One region of the Janibacter sp. RAF52 genome, then DNA from elsewhere that is predicted to be linked to it. Evidence: riboswitches for the same ligand, from Rfam matches in the RefSeq annotation. Region 1 holds a riboswitch; each other region holds the start of a gene.
The links. A riboswitch is a leader RNA that binds a small molecule or an ion and turns the genes downstream of it on or off. The one in region 1 is predicted to bind S-adenosylmethionine.
Positions count from the first base shown of each region.

Region 2: it holds a riboswitch for S-adenosylmethionine, as region 1 does, so the genes downstream of both, metX (homoserine O-acetyltransferase MetX) here and AB4Y78_RS09420 (aminotransferase class V-fold PLP-dependent enzyme) in region 1, are expected to answer to the same signal.
Region 3: it holds a riboswitch for S-adenosylmethionine, as region 1 does, so the genes downstream of both, AB4Y78_RS01290 (bifunctional o-acetylhomoserine/o-acetylserine sulfhydrylase) here and AB4Y78_RS09420 (aminotransferase class V-fold PLP-dependent enzyme) in region 1, are expected to answer to the same signal.

Region 1 covers NZ_JBFRDY010000006.1:40,085-44,804, forward strand. The annotation lists gene AB4Y78_RS09410 (DNA translocase FtsK) at 1-1,555, opposite strand, end outside; gene AB4Y78_RS09415 (prepilin peptidase) at 1,680-2,324, shown strand; SAM riboswitch class IV at 2,399-2,513, shown strand; gene AB4Y78_RS09420 (aminotransferase class V-fold PLP-dependent enzyme) at 2,556-3,773, shown strand; gene AB4Y78_RS09425 (ribonuclease J) at 3,831-4,720, opposite strand, start outside.
Region 2 covers NZ_JBFRDY010000001.1:287,189-291,908, reverse strand. The annotation lists gene AB4Y78_RS01355 (RNA polymerase sigma factor) at 1-1,084, opposite strand, end outside; gene AB4Y78_RS01350 (universal stress protein) at 1,260-1,658, opposite strand; gene metX (homoserine O-acetyltransferase MetX) at 1,707-2,891, opposite strand; SAM riboswitch class IV at 2,905-3,015, opposite strand; gene AB4Y78_RS01340 (DUF4192 domain-containing protein) at 3,088-4,146, opposite strand; gene AB4Y78_RS01335 (YkvA family protein) at 4,233-4,637, opposite strand.
Region 3 covers NZ_JBFRDY010000001.1:270,739-275,458, forward strand. The annotation lists gene AB4Y78_RS01265 (L-serine ammonia-lyase) at 1-7, opposite strand, end outside; gene AB4Y78_RS01270 (hypothetical protein) at 167-604, shown strand; gene AB4Y78_RS01275 (carboxyl transferase domain-containing protein) at 621-2,105, opposite strand; gene AB4Y78_RS01280 (hypothetical protein) at 2,148-2,516, shown strand; gene AB4Y78_RS01285 (hypothetical protein) at 2,503-2,904, shown strand; SAM riboswitch class IV at 2,953-3,065, shown strand; gene AB4Y78_RS01290 (bifunctional o-acetylhomoserine/o-acetylserine sulfhydrylase) at 3,081-4,397, shown strand; gene AB4Y78_RS01295 (hypothetical protein) at 4,567-4,720, shown strand, end outside.

The DNA of each region.
Region 1 (4,720 bases):
CGTAGCCGCCCTCGACGTCCTTGCCGACACCCATGACCATCGGGTGCTCGTTGTTGCGCGCGACGTCGGAGCGGAGCACGTCGCCGAGGCAGACCATCTCCTTGTCGGCATTGGGGATCTCGATGCCGATGGCCGACTTGCCCGGGATCGGGCTGAGGATGCGCACGTCGGCCGAGGCCACGGCGTAGGCGATGTTCTTGGACAGGGCCGTGACCCGCTCGACCTTGACACCCGGGCCGAGCTCGACGACGTAGCGGGTGACCGTCGGGCCGCGGTGGAAGCCGGTGACCTGGGCGTCGATGCCGAACTCGTCGAGGACGCTCGTCAGCGACTCGACGACCTTGTCGTTGGCCGCCGAGCGCTCCTTGTGGGGGGCACCGGGCTTGAGGTGCTGGCTGTCGGGCAGCGTGTAGGTGACGTCGCCGGCGAGGGCCAGCTGCTCGACCCGCTGCGGCAGCTGGGTCGTGGGCGGCGGCTCGAGCACCGTCTTGTCGGAGGGCTTGATCGGCGCGACGACGGGGTTCTTCGTCGGGCGCTTCTCCCCGGGGCGCGGGCCCCCGGCCTCGGCCTGGGGCGTCTCGACGGTCTCGTCGGCCTCGGGCACCGGGGCCGACTTCTTGCGGCGCCCCTTGCCGACCGGCTGCACGACGGCGGCCTGGTCGAAGGCGGTGTCGCCGTCACGCTCACCCGACAGCTCCTCGTCGGCGGGGTCGATGACGCGGCGCCGACGGGCGCGGCTCACGGCGGCCTTGGGGGCGTCGTGGGCGGCCTCCGGGGCAGCGGTCACGTGGCTGGGCACCTCGCCGGTGAAGGCGGCGCGGATGTAGGCCAGCCGCTGCGGCACCTCGTGCAGCGGGGTACCGGTGAGCAGGAGCAGGCTGAAGAGGCCGAGGAGGACGAGCAGGATCGTCGCGGGCCACTCGGTGACCGCGGTGGCCAGCGGGTCCGAGGCGAGGAAGCCCATGATCCCGCCCGCATCGCGCATCGGGCCGGCACCGTCGGGCGGCTGCGGGATGTCCTTGGCGATGTGCGTCAGGCCGGAGGCGGCGAAGAGGCCCATGACGGCGCCGAAGCCGAGTCGCGCGTCGGCGGCGGAGTCCCCCTCGGAGCGCAGCAGGCGCACGCCGAGGACGAGCAGGACGATCGGCAGGGCGTAGGCGACCCGACCGAAGGTGCCGGCGAAGACCGCGTGGACCATGTCGCCGAAGAGGCCCGTGAGGCCCCACCACTCGCGGACGGCGACGACGAGGGCGAGCGCGAGGGCGAGGAAGCCCCAGCCGTCACGACGGTGCTCCGGCTCGATCTGGCTCGCGCTGTGCCCGATGCGGCGCACGCCAGAGCCGGTCGCGTGGGCGACCCCCATCCACGTCTTCTGCACCGCGGCGATGGGCAGCGGGAGGCCCCCGCCCGACGCGGAGGTCTTGCGGGAAGCGGAGGTCTTCCCCTTCGCAGCACTCTTGGCGGGAGCCTTGCGCCCGGTGGGGCGGGTGCTGCCCTTCGGGCGCGTGGAGGCGCCCTTGGTGCTGCGCGAGGTGGTCGACGGACGAGTGGCCATGCTTCGCAGGTTAGGCGAAAGCCACCCCTGACACACGCGTCACACGCGCAACAGGGCCAACCCCGCGCAGGCGGGTGTGGACGAGCCGGCGCGCCCCGGTCGCCTACCGAGTAGCGTCACGGCCGTGGAAGCCCGCACCGTCGTCGTCGCGATCCTGGCCCTGGTCGTCGGGGTCGCCGGCTGGCGCTGGCTGGCCACCGGCGGCTACCGCCGGGAGGACGAAGGGGGTCCCCTCCCCCGCCACGTGTGGGTGGCGGCGGTCGCCCCCTTCGTCGCCGTGGCCGTCGAGCGGGGGCTCGCCGACCGACCCTGGCCCGTCCTGCTGGCCCCGCTCTCCCTGTCGCTGGCCGGGCTCGTGCTCGCCGCGATCGACGCCGACGTGCACCGGCTGCCCAATGCGATCACCGTGCCGCTCGCGCCGGCCATCGCCCTGGCCGTGACGGTCGCCTCCTTCGCCACCGGTGACCTCGCGGCCCTCGCACGCGCAGGCACCGCAGCCCTGCTCGTCGGCGGCGGCGCGATCGCTCTCTCCCTGCTCCTGCCCGGCCGCTCGATCGGCCTGGGCGACGCCAAGCTGCTCGTGTCGATCGCCCCGACCCTCGCCTGGCTCGGCTGGAGCGAGCTCGTCGTCGGCATCTGGCTGGGCTTCGTGCTCGGCGGCATCGTCGCCCTCGCGCTGCTCCTCACGCGCCGGGCGGGCCGACGGACCTCGCTCGCCTTCGGCCCCCACCTCGTCGCCGGGGCCGTGCTCGCCCTCGCCCTCGCCTGACGTCCCAGGTCGCGAGACGGGTCCCGGAGTGGCTCGACAGCCGGCACCCGTCATCGGCTAGGGTCTCGACCCAAGGTCACGAGTACCAGCGACAAGCCCCGGCTAGCTGGTCGGCAACCCTCCTCCGCGGTGGGGTGCTCCGGGTGACGACCTGGCCGGCGACGCAGTGTCGCCCGGCAAGCGCGGACTCGAGGTCACCGCCCGGGTCCCTGACGGATCAGGAGCACTCCCATGACCGTGTCCGACCTCCACCGCACCTCCACCGCCCTGCCCGCGCTCGTCAGCGAGGGCCTGACCTACCGCGATGCCGACGGCTCGACCGTCGAGTACGCGCACCTCGACCACGGGGCGACGACGCCGGCCTTCGCGGCCGTCGCCCAGGAGGTGGCCGCAGCCGCCGTCACCTACTCCTCCGTGCACCGAGGCGCCGGCTTCGCCTCGCGGGTGACCAGCTCGCGCTACGAGCAGGCCCGCGAGACCGTCGCGACCTTCGTCGGGGCCCGCGAGGACGACCAGGTCGTCTTCACCCGCAACACGACCGACTCCTTCAACCTGCTGGCCCGCGCCCTGCCCGAGGACACGCTCGTCTTCGTCTTCGGCTCCGAGCACCACGCCGCGCTCCTGCCCTGGCCCCGCGCCCTGCGCCTGCCCGTGCCGCACAGCCACGACGAGGCGCTCGACCTGCTCGAGCAGGCGCTGCGCAACCACCCCGCCGAGCACCGGCTCGTCGTCGCCACCGGTGCCTCCAACGTCACGGGCGAGCACTGGCCGGTCGAGCGGCTCGCGGCTCTCGCCCACGAGCACGACGCCCGCTTCGCGCTCGATGCCGCGCAGGTCGTCCCGCACCGCCGGGTCGACATCGAGGCGATCGGCGCGGACTGGATCGCCTTCAGCGGTCACAAGATCTACGCCCCCTTCGGCGCCGGCGTCCTCGTCGGGCGCAGCGACTGGCTCGACGCCGCCGAGCCCTACCTCGCCGGCGGCGGCGCCACCGCCCGCGTGGATCTCGACACGACCGAGTGGACGCACGGCCCGGCCCGCCACGAGGCCGGCTCCCCCAACGTGCTCGGCGCGGTCGCGCTCGCCACCGCCTGCGAGATCGTCAGCGAGCACGAGCGGGCGATCCGCGACCACGAGCAGGCCCTGCGCATCCGGCTGCTCGCCGGCCTCGCCGAGATCGAGGGCGTGCGCGTGCACACCCTCTTCGGCGGGGGTGACGGCGCCCCGGTGGCGACGATCACCGTCGACGGCCACGACAGCGCCGAGGTCGCCCGCGTCCTCGGCGACGACCACGGCATCGGGGTGCGCGACGGCAAGTTCTGCGCCCACCTGCTCGTCGACGACCTGCTCTCCGAGACCGAGCACGACACCGCCGTGCGGATCAGTGCCGGCCTCGGCACGACGCCCGAGCACATCGACCGCCTGCTGGCGGCGCTGCGCTCGCTCTGACCCTCCTCGGGTAGGGCGAAGGGGGACCCGGCAGGCCCCCTTCGCCCCCGGGCGGTCTCAGGCCTCGACGACCACCGGGATGATCATCGGGCGGCGACGGATCTTGCCGCCGACCCAGCCACCGACCGCGCGGCGCACGACCTGCTGCAGCTGGTGGGTATCGGTCGTGCCCTTGCGGGCGGCCTCGTCGAGGGCCGCGACGATCTTGGGCTTGACCTGGGTGAAGATCTCGTCGTCCTCGGCGAAGCCGCGGGCGGTGATCTCCGGGCCGGCGACGACCTTGCCGCTCGAGGAGTCGACGACGACCATGACGGAGATGAAGCCCTCGTCGCGCAGGATGCGGCGGTCCTTGAGCAGCTCCTCCGTGGCGCCCCCGACGCTCGAGCCGTCGACGTAGACGTAGCCGCAGGGCACGGCGCCGGCGATGCGGGCGCGACCGTCGATGAGGTCGATGACCACGCCGTCCTCGGCGAGCACGACGTGGTCGGGGTCGACGCCCGTCGCGATGGCCAGGTCGGCGTTGGCGACGAGGTGGCGCCACTCGCCGTGGACCGGCATGACATTGCGCGGCTTGACGATGTTGTAGCAGTAGAGCAGCTCGCCGGCGCTCGCGTGCCCGGAGACGTGCACCTTGGCATTGCCCTTGTGCACGACGTCGGCGCCGAGCCGCATCAGACCGTTGATGACCCGGTAGACGGCGTTTTCGTTGCCGGGGATCAGGCTCGAGGCGAGCAGCACGGTGTCGCCGTCACCGACGTCGATCCGGTGGTCGCGGTTGGCCATGCGCGACAGGGCGGCCATCGGCTCGCCCTGGCTGCCGGTGCAGATGAGCACGACCTCGTCGTCGGGGTAGTTGTCGAGCTTCTTGACGTCGACGAGCACCCCGTCGGGGACGTGCAGGTAGCCCAGGTCGGCGGCGATGCCCATGTTGCGCACCATCGAGCGCC
Region 2 (4,720 bases), on a different contig from region 1:
GGATGCGGATGGTGCGGGCCTGGTCGGCCATGGCGCGGGTGATCGCCTGGCGGATCCACCACGTGGCGTAGGTCGAGAACTTGTAGCCCTTGGTGTAGTCGAACTTCTCGACCGCACGGATCAGACCGAGGTTGCCCTCCTGGATGAGGTCGAGGAAGAGCATGCCGCGACCGGTGTAGCGCTTGGCGAGCGAGACGACGAGGCGCAGGTTGGCCTCGAGCAGGTGGTTCTTGGCGTTCTTGCCGTCCTGCGCGATCCACCACAGCTCACGCTTGAACTTCATCTCGATCTTCTCGCCCGAGGCGAGCTTTTCCTCGGCGAAGAGACCGGCCTCGATGCGCTTGGCGAGCTCGACCTCCTGCTCGGCGTTGAGGAGCGCGACCTTGCCGATCTGCTTGAGGTAGTCCTTGACCGGGTCGGCGGTGGCGCCGGCCGTCACGACCTGCTGCGCGGGCGCGTCGTCCTCGTCGTCGTTGCTGATCGTGAAGCCCGACTTCTCGTCCGGCTCCTGCTCGGGCTTCTTCGCCGCCTTGGGGTCCTCGTGGAGGACGTCGTCCTCACCGGGCTCCGGCTCTTCGGCGGTCGTCGTCGTCGGGTTGGCCGCGGCCTTCTTGGCGGCGGCCTTCTTCGCGGCGGCCGTCTTGGCCGGCGCAGCCTTCTTGACCGGCTCGGCCGCAGCAGCGGCAGCAGCCTTGGTGGCGGTCGCCTTCTTGGCGGCGGTCTTCTTCGCCGGCGCCGCAGCCTTCTTCGTGGCAGCAGCGGTCTTGGTGGCGGCAGCCTTCTTCGCGGGGGCGGCGGCCTTCTTGGTCGCGGCCTTCTTCGCGGTGGTCTTCTTCGCCGCAGTCTTCTTGGCGGGGGTGGACGGTGGCACCTGAACCTCGATTCCTTGGTCACCGAGCGCGCGCAGCACGACCCTGCCCCGGCTCGGGCTGACCTTCGCGTCGGTGAAAGCGGCCTGGAGCTGGTCGCTGGTGATGGATCCGGTCGTGTGGCCCACACGGACCAGTTCCTGGAGCGATGGGTGCGAAAACTCCTTGGGGAGGGAGTCCTGCGCCTCGTCCGACCGTGGGGACACAGCAGTCACCAACAACCTTTCGTCACGGGGGATTCCGCCGGCATCGAAGGGGGGTGGCGTGTGACCCCGTCGACCCGACTCGCCCGGTCGCTGTGCGCTGGGCTCATCACCATTATAAAACGAGGTCTGCGTCAACGCGTCAGCGGGCACCCCGTCGGGGTGCCCGCTGATCGGTGTCCGTGTCTCAGCGCGCCTTGACGGCGAGCACGTCGCAGGGCGCGTCGAGCAGCACTCGCTGCGCGTTGGAGCCGAGGATGAGCTTGCCGACCGGCGTACGCTTGCGCAGTCCGATGATGATCAGGCTGGCGCCGGTCTCCTCGGCGACGACGATGAGGTCCTCGGCCGGCTCCTTGCCGCGGACGAGCCCCCGCACCTCGCCCTCGACACCGGCCTCGTCGAGGCGGCTGCGGACCTGCTTGAGGTCCTCTTCGTTCTTGCGGGCGCTGTCGCCGCTCAGTCCGGCGCCACCGCGGTCGGAGTGGATGACGACGAGCTTGTCCTTGCGCAGACGGCACTCCTCGAAGGCTCGCTCCAGGGCGGCTTCGCCCTCCTTGGTGGACACGTACCCCACGACGATGGTCATCGTTGCTCCTCGACTGGCTAGTGCTGCTGGACGGGTCTTGGCCAGACGCTACACCGCACCGCCGTGACCTGTCTCACTCCGGCTCCTCGTGTCGACGAGGGGCCGTCCTGCGACGACCTGGCCCAGGAGCGCGGCCACCTGGTCGACCTCGGTGAGGAAGCCGTCGTGGCCGACGACGGAGCGGATCATCGCCTGCTCCGTGCCCGGTCGGGCCCGCGCGATCTCGTCCGAGAGCCGGGGCGGGTAGAGCCGGTCGGAGTCCACCGGGACGACGACGAGCCGGCCGGCGAAGGGGGCCAGCGCCGCCGCCATGCCACCCCGGTCGCGTCCGATGTCGTGGGAGTTCATCGCCTCGGACAGCACGATGTACGAGTTGGCGTCGAAGCGCGCCGCCAGCTTGCCCCCGTGGTGGTCGAGGTAGCTCTCGACCGCGTAGCGCGGCCGGCCGCTCTCCCCCGGCGCCTCGTCCTGGACATCACGACCGAAGCGGTCGTGCAGCTCGATCTCGCTGCGGTAGGTGATGTGTGCGATCCGCCGCGCGATGCCCAGGCCGACCTCCGGGCCCTGCGGGTGCCCGTAGTAGTCGCCGCCGGCGAACCACGGGTCGTTGCGGATGGCGTGGATCTGCGTCTGGCTCCAGCCGATCTGCTCGGCGGTGGCGTAGGCGGTCGATGCGAGGGCCACCGCGGTACCGACCCGGTCCGGGTAGGAGGCGACCCACTCGAGCGTGCGCATGCCGCCCATCGAGCCACCGATGACGGTGTGCCAGCTCGGGATGTCGAGGGCGTCGGCAAGGCGCGCCTCGGCCGTCACCTGGTCGCGGATGGTCAGCCGCGGGAAGCGACTGCCCCACGGACGGCCGTCTGGTCCGGGGGACGCGGGGCCGGTGCTGCCCTGGCACCCACCGAGCACGTTGATCGCGATGACGAAGAAGTCGTCGGTGTCGAGGAGGGCGCCGGGCCCGACGAGCCCGGGCCACCATCCCGGTGTCGGGTGACCTTCGCCCGCAGGACCGACCACATGGCTGTCACCGGTGAGCGCGTGCTCGACGAGCACCGCGTTGTCGCGGGAGGGCGAGAGCCGTCCCCACGTCTCGTAGGCCAGGACGACGTCGGGCAGCACCTCGCCCGACTCGACGACGAGGTCACCGATGGGCTGGAAGAGGCGGTCGCCGGACGGGTGGTCGTCACGCCAGAGGGCAGAGGTGGTGGGCCGTGTGGTGGATACGCTCATGAGAGGGCTCCCGGGTCTCGCCTTGCCACATCACTCCGATGCGGCCGGGTCATCACCCGGGGCACCCCGTCGCGAGGAGGGTTGCCGGCCAGCTAGCCGGGGCTTGACGCTGACACTCATGACCTGGCGCCAACTCTAACCTCACCCGGGCGGCCGGATCGAGCCGGGTCCGCAGCGCGGACGGGGCCTGCTCCGGTCAGGCGACCCTGGGCGTCTCCCACGGCCGGACCCCGTGGGAGAGCAGCTCGAGCATGAGCCCCGCGAGCCGGTAGTCGGGGTCGACCTGCAGAGCCCGCTCGAGGCACACCCCCGTGACCGTGCCGTCGCCCGTCCACCACGCGAGGTGCGCCGCGCAGGTCAGCAGGGGTGGGGTGAGCTCGGCCGGGACGAGACGCGCCAGCTCGAGCAGCCGGGTGCGGACGGCGAGCACCCCGTCGTGGTGCTCCCCCACCTCCGGCACGAGCTCGTCGTCCCCGAGGACCCACGGGCACCACCTCGTGACCTCGAGCGCGAGCGAGATCCAGTGCTCGTCGACCCCCCTCAGGGGCATGGTCCCGGGACAGAGCACGGCGAGGAGGGCATCGCGCCAGGGGACGAGCTGCAGTGACCTCGCGATCACCAGCAGGTCGCGGTCGGCCAGGTCTCCCACGGGCCGGGCCCCGGCGTCGGGGTCGAGCAGCCGGGTCCAGGCCGTGGCGATCTCCGGGACCCGGGGACGCACGCCCAGCGGGCTGGCCGCCACGGCCACGGCGGCCGCCCTCGTCTCGTCCCGCTCCGCGAGGACCCCCCGCACGAGGTGATCCCGACTGGGTACCGGGCAGACCCCCGCCTCGACGAAGGGAGCGACCGCCGGCACGTCCTCGGGTCGCGGGAGCCGCAGGGCACGGCCCGCCCCAGGGCCGTCGACGGTGTGGCAGTGGCCGTCGCGGACGACGAGGTGCTGGTGCACCGGCAGCCCGGCCTCGAGAGCCGCCGCGGTCATCGCCGCTCGCAGGGCAAGGGACTGCCCTTCGTCGTCCTCGAAGGCCATGAGCAGCACGCTGCTCGCCCCCTCCCGGAGCGCGATGGCGACGGCCTCCGCGGCCACACGCCGAGCCACGTCCGGCTCGGCGACGAGGTCGTGCCGCTGGAGCAGACCGAGGCGCCGCTCGCGCATGAGCGTCAGGCAAACGGAGGGCCCGGGGTGGAACCCGAGCTGGTAGGGCATCAGGACGGCGAGCTCGGCGGCGTCGCGGGGTCTCACGATCTGTGTCATGCACCGAATCTGGCCCCTGCCGACGCGCGCCGGCAGGGGCCAGTCGTGGCTGTGGAGGGCCGCTCGGACGCCTCCGGACCTGTGGATCAGTCGGGGACGACGTACGACGGGATCGGCTGCTCCCACTGCGGGGCGCCGTGGTGCGCACCGGCCGCGGCCGCGGTGGCGCCCTGCTCCCACGCGATGAAGTCCTCGGTCTCACGCACGAGGGTCGTCGCCAGCCACCCGATGACGAGCACGTCGTCGACGAGGCCGAAGGCGAGCAGCAGGCCCTCGGGCACGATGTCGACGGGCGAGACGACGTAGCCGACACCGGCGAGCATCATGAGCAGGCGGGTCGAGCTCAGCCCGGTGTACTGGCCCGAGCGCACGGCGCGGATCATCCGCGGCACGGCGCGCAGTCGCTGCCACAGGGTCGGCCCGCCGGGACGGGTCGCGCTGCGGACGGCGGAGGCAAGGTGGGCGGCGTTGCGGACGCGGTGGGTGGCCATGGCGGTCTCCTCTGCTCGGGCGTCCCCGGTCCGGGCACGCTCCGCTGGATCCAACGTAGCGCGCCCGGCCGGGATTCCGTCAG
Region 3 (4,720 bases), on a different contig from region 1:
GTGCCACGGGTGGCTCTCCTGGGGTGCTCGTGGGTGGGGCACGGACGGCTCGACGCGGGGGGGTGGGGCGCGGTGCCGTGGCTCACACTACCCACCGCGTCGACTGCGCCGGGCCGTTGTGGAAAACCTCGCGGCGGGCTGCGCCGACCCGGCCACACTGCAGGGCATGAGCTTCGACGACCTGCCCAGTGACTGGCCCACCCGACCCCTGACCGACCCGACGATCGCCCGCGACGTCGTCGACCTCGTCGTGCGCGAGAGCGACCGCGAGAGCGGCTCGCTGACGATCCTGCTGTGCGACGAGACCTGCCGCATGATCCAGCCGATCACGATCGGCGAGCTCGGCGGTACCGACCTGCCGGCGAGCGAGCGGCGCCGCCCCTTCGACCTCGTCGTCGGTGGCCTCGTCGAGCGTCTCGGCGGCCTCGTCGTCGCGATCGGCCGGCCCCACGGCCTCGAGCCCGACGACGAGGCACGGGCCTGGCACGAGGCGGCGATCGCCTCCTGCCGCGAGCTCGACGTCCCACTGCTCGCGACCTACCTCGCGACCGATCGCGCCGTCGTCGAGATGCCGGTGTGGGACGGGCTGGCGATCGCCGGTTGATCGACCCGACGCCGCCTCACTCGTGCGCGGACCGACCGAGCAGCTCGTCGACCTGGGCGGCCACCTCCGCGCCGATCGCCCGGGTGAAGCCCTCCGGGTCCTCGTGGGCCGCGGGGGACTCCTCGACGATGACGTCGACGAGCCCGTCCTCGAGCATGTGTCGGGCGCCGACCCGCTGGCGGGCGGCGAGCAGAGCGGCGTGCTCGGTGTCCTTGAAGACGATGGCGCTCGCCCCCTCCGGCGGCAGCGGCGAGAGCCAGGCATTGCCGGCGGCGACGACCCGCTGCGCGGGCAGCAGCGCCAGCGCGCCCCCGCCGGTGCCCTCGCCGAGCAGCACGGACACGCTCGGCACGTCGAGCGCCGTCATGTCGGCGATGCACCGGGCGATCTCCCCGGCGAGAGCGCCCTCCTCCGCCCGGGGGGAGAGGTCGGCGCCGGGGGTGTCGATGACGGTCACGAGGGGCAGGCCGAGCTCGCGGGCCATCCGCATGCCGCGACGGGCCTCGCGCAGCGCGGCCGGGCCCATCGACTCGGCGACCTGGTAGCGGCGGTCCTGGCCGACGAGCACGCACGGCCGCGAGCCGAAGGAGGCCAGAGCGAGCATGACCCCCTTGTCCGACTCGCCGTAGCCCGTGCCGTTGAGCGGGATGACGTCGTCTGCGGCGTGCCGCAGCAGCTCCCGCACACCGGGGCGGTCCCCCCTTCGGGTCGTCTCGATGGCCCCCCAGACCGCGGCGACCTCCTCCTCGTCGGGCTCCGGCCGCGAGACGAAGGGAGCGATCCGCCACGTCGGGTGCTCGGTCGGGTCGGCGTGCCGGTGGGTCGTCGCCGACAGCATCGTCAGGGCGCGCGCCGCGATGCCGGCCAGCTCCTCGAGGGGGACGACGGCGTCGACGATGCCCTTGTCCACGAGGTTTTCGGCGACTTGGACGCCCTCCGGGAAGGGGACGCCGTTGACCGTCTCGTAGACGACCGGGCCGAGGAAGCCGATGAGCGCCCCGGGCTCGGCGATCGTCATGTGAGCCAGCGACCCCCACGAGGCGAAGACGCCGCCGGTCGTCGGGTGCCGCAGGTAGGCGAGGTAGGGCAGGCCGGCCGCCTTGTGCGCCACGACCGCGGCCGAGATGTCGACCATCGTCATGAAGGCCGGGGTGCCCTCCTGCATCCGCGTACCACCGCTGGCGGTCGCCGCGATGAGTGGCAGCCGCTCGGTCGTCGCACGCCGGACCGCCGAGACGATCCGGCCCGCGGCCGCCCGTCCGATCGACCCGCCGAGGAAGCGGAACTCGCCGACGATGAGGGCGACGTCGTGACCCTGGATCCGGGCCCGCCCGGTGAGGATCGACTCGTCGGTGCCGGCGCGCTCGGCCGCGGCCGCCATCGCCGACCGGTAGGTGTCGTCGAGGCCGGAGGTGTCGATCGGCTCGTCCCACGTGACGAAGCTGTCCGGGTCGACGACCGCGTCGATGAGCTGCTGGGCACCAGGGCGCTGGGGACTCATGGCAGTGATGGTGCCACCCACGAGGGTGGGTAACCTTGCCCGGTGCTTGTGCCCCTGACCACTGCCGTGATGGTCGCCGTCGCCGCCCTCGGGCTCGTGGCCCTGATCTACCTCGCGCTCGACCGCCCCGTCGACGACGGGCTCCTGCTCGTCGCGGCGCTCGTCGAGCTGGGTCTGCTCGTGCTCGCGGTGACGACGGCGGTCGTCCACGGCCGCGTCACCGGGACGGGGGAGGGCGCGACGATGCTCGCCTACGCCCTGACCCTCCCGATCATCCCGCCGGTCGTCGTCTTCATCGCCCTCAAGGAAAAGACCCGCTGGGCCATGGGCGTCGTCATCGCCGGTGCCTTCACCGTCGGGGTCATGACCTACCGCATCCTCCAGATCTGGCAGACCAGTGGCCCCGCCTGAGGTCAGCACCGGGACCGGGCCGGGCCGGGTCGTCGTCGCCGTCTACGGAGTGCTCGCGCTCGCCGCGACCGGGCGCTCGATCCTGCAGATCACCCAGTACTTCGACCGGGCCCCGCTCGCCTACGTGCTGTCGGCGTGCGCCGCCCTCATCTACGTCGTCGCGACCATCGCCCTGGCGAAGGGGGGACCCTCCGGTGCCCGCGTGGCCACCGGCGCGATCCTCGTCGAAGCGGTCGGCGTCGTCACCGTCGGGACCCTGTCCTTCGTGCGGCCCGAGCTCTTCCCCGACAAGACCGTCTGGTCCCACTACGGGTCCGGCTACGGCTACCTGCCGCTCGTCCTCCCCTTCGTCGGGCTGTGGTGGCTCCACCGGGTGCGCGCCCGCTAGGTGAGACGGAGGCTGGTGCGCGCCAGCCCTTTTCCTATCATCGCAGCAGGTCTTGAGCGCCAGCGCGAAGCCCCGGCTCGCTGGCCGGCAACCCTCCTCCGCGGTGGGGTGCCCCGGGAGACGACCTGGTCCGCGACGTCCGTCGCGGTCAAGCGCGCACATCTCAAGGAGCAGACATGTCCGACCCCTCCACCTGGAGCTTCGAGACCCAGCAGATCCACGCCGGCCAGGCGCCCGACCCGACGACTGGTTCGCGGGCGCTGCCGATCCACGCGACGACCTCCTACGCCTTCAAGGACACCGAGCAGGCGGCGAACCTCTTCGCGCTCAAGGAGTTCGGCAACATCTACACGCGGATCATGAACCCCACCCAGGACGCGGTGGAGCAGAAGATCGCCGCGCTCGAGGGTGGCGTCGGTGCGCTGCTCACGGCGTCGGGCATGTCCGCGACGCACCTCGCCCTGGTCAACATCGCCGAGGCGGGTGACCACATCGTCGCCAGCGCCGCGCTCTACGGCGGCACGATCAACCTGCTGAAGTTCACCCTGCCGAAGTTCGGCATCGAGGTCTCCTTCGTCGAGGACCCGAGCGACCTCGAGCAGTGGCGCGCGGCGGTCAAGCCCAACACCAAGGCCTTCTTCGGCGAGACGATCGGCAACCCCAAGCCGGTCGTGCTCGACATCGCCGGCATCGCCGAGGTCGCCCACGAGGCCGGGGTGCCGCTCGTCGTCGACAACACGATCGCCACGCCCTACGTGCTGCGCCCCCTCGAGCACGGTGCGGACGTCGTCGTCCACTCGGCGACGAAGTACCTCGGCGGCCACGGCACCGCGATCGCCGGCGTCATCGTCGACGGCGGGACCTTCGACTACGCGGCCGACCCGGAGAAGTTCCCCAACTACAACCAGCCCGACCCGAGCTACCACGGGCTGCGCTTCGGCCCCGACCTCGGCGTCAACGGCGCGCTCGGGGCCAACCTGTCCTTCATCCTCAAGGCACGCGTGCAGCTGCTGCGCGACATCGGCCCGGCGATCTCGCCCTTCAACGCCTTCCTCATCGGGCAGGGCATCGAGACGCTCAGCCTGCGCATCGAGCGGCACCTCGACAACACCCGCAAGGTCGTCGACTTCCTCTCCGGCCACGCGCAGGTCGAGGCGGTCAACTGGGCGTCCATCGAGGGCTCGGCGAGCTTCGAGCAGGCGCAGCGCTACACGCCGAAGGGGGCCGGTGCCGTCATCTCCTTCGAGATCGCCGGCGGCCTCGAGGCAGGCAAGAAGTTTGTCGAGGGGCTCACCCTGCACAGCCACCTGGCCAACATCGGTGACGTGCGCTCGCTCGTCATCCACCCGGCCTCGACGACCCACTCGCAGGGTCCGGAGGAGGACCGGCTCGCCGCCGGCGTCACCCCCGGCCTCGTCCGTCTGGCGGTCGGTCTCGAGAGCATCGAGGACATCGTCGCCGACCTCGAGCAGGGCTTCGCCGCCGCGAAGTGATCTTCGGTCCCTGAGGAGGCGAGGAACCTCGGTCCCTGAGGAGGCGAGGAACCTCGGTCCCTGAGGAGGTGAGGAACGAGCCGTCTCGAAGGGCCATCTCGAAGGGCGCACCGAGGGGCCTGTGGAGAACTCCACGGGCCCCTCGGCGTTTTTTCCTAGCGTGTGGGGCATGGGCGGACAACGCATCTCCATCGACAGCGAGGGCATCGCGGGGCTGGGTCGACAACTGACGGCGATCGCCGACTACCTCGAAGAGAAGGCGGCCAAGGCCAACAACGAGGCGGTCGAGACCTTCGGCTTCCCGAGCTGGACCGGCACCCAGG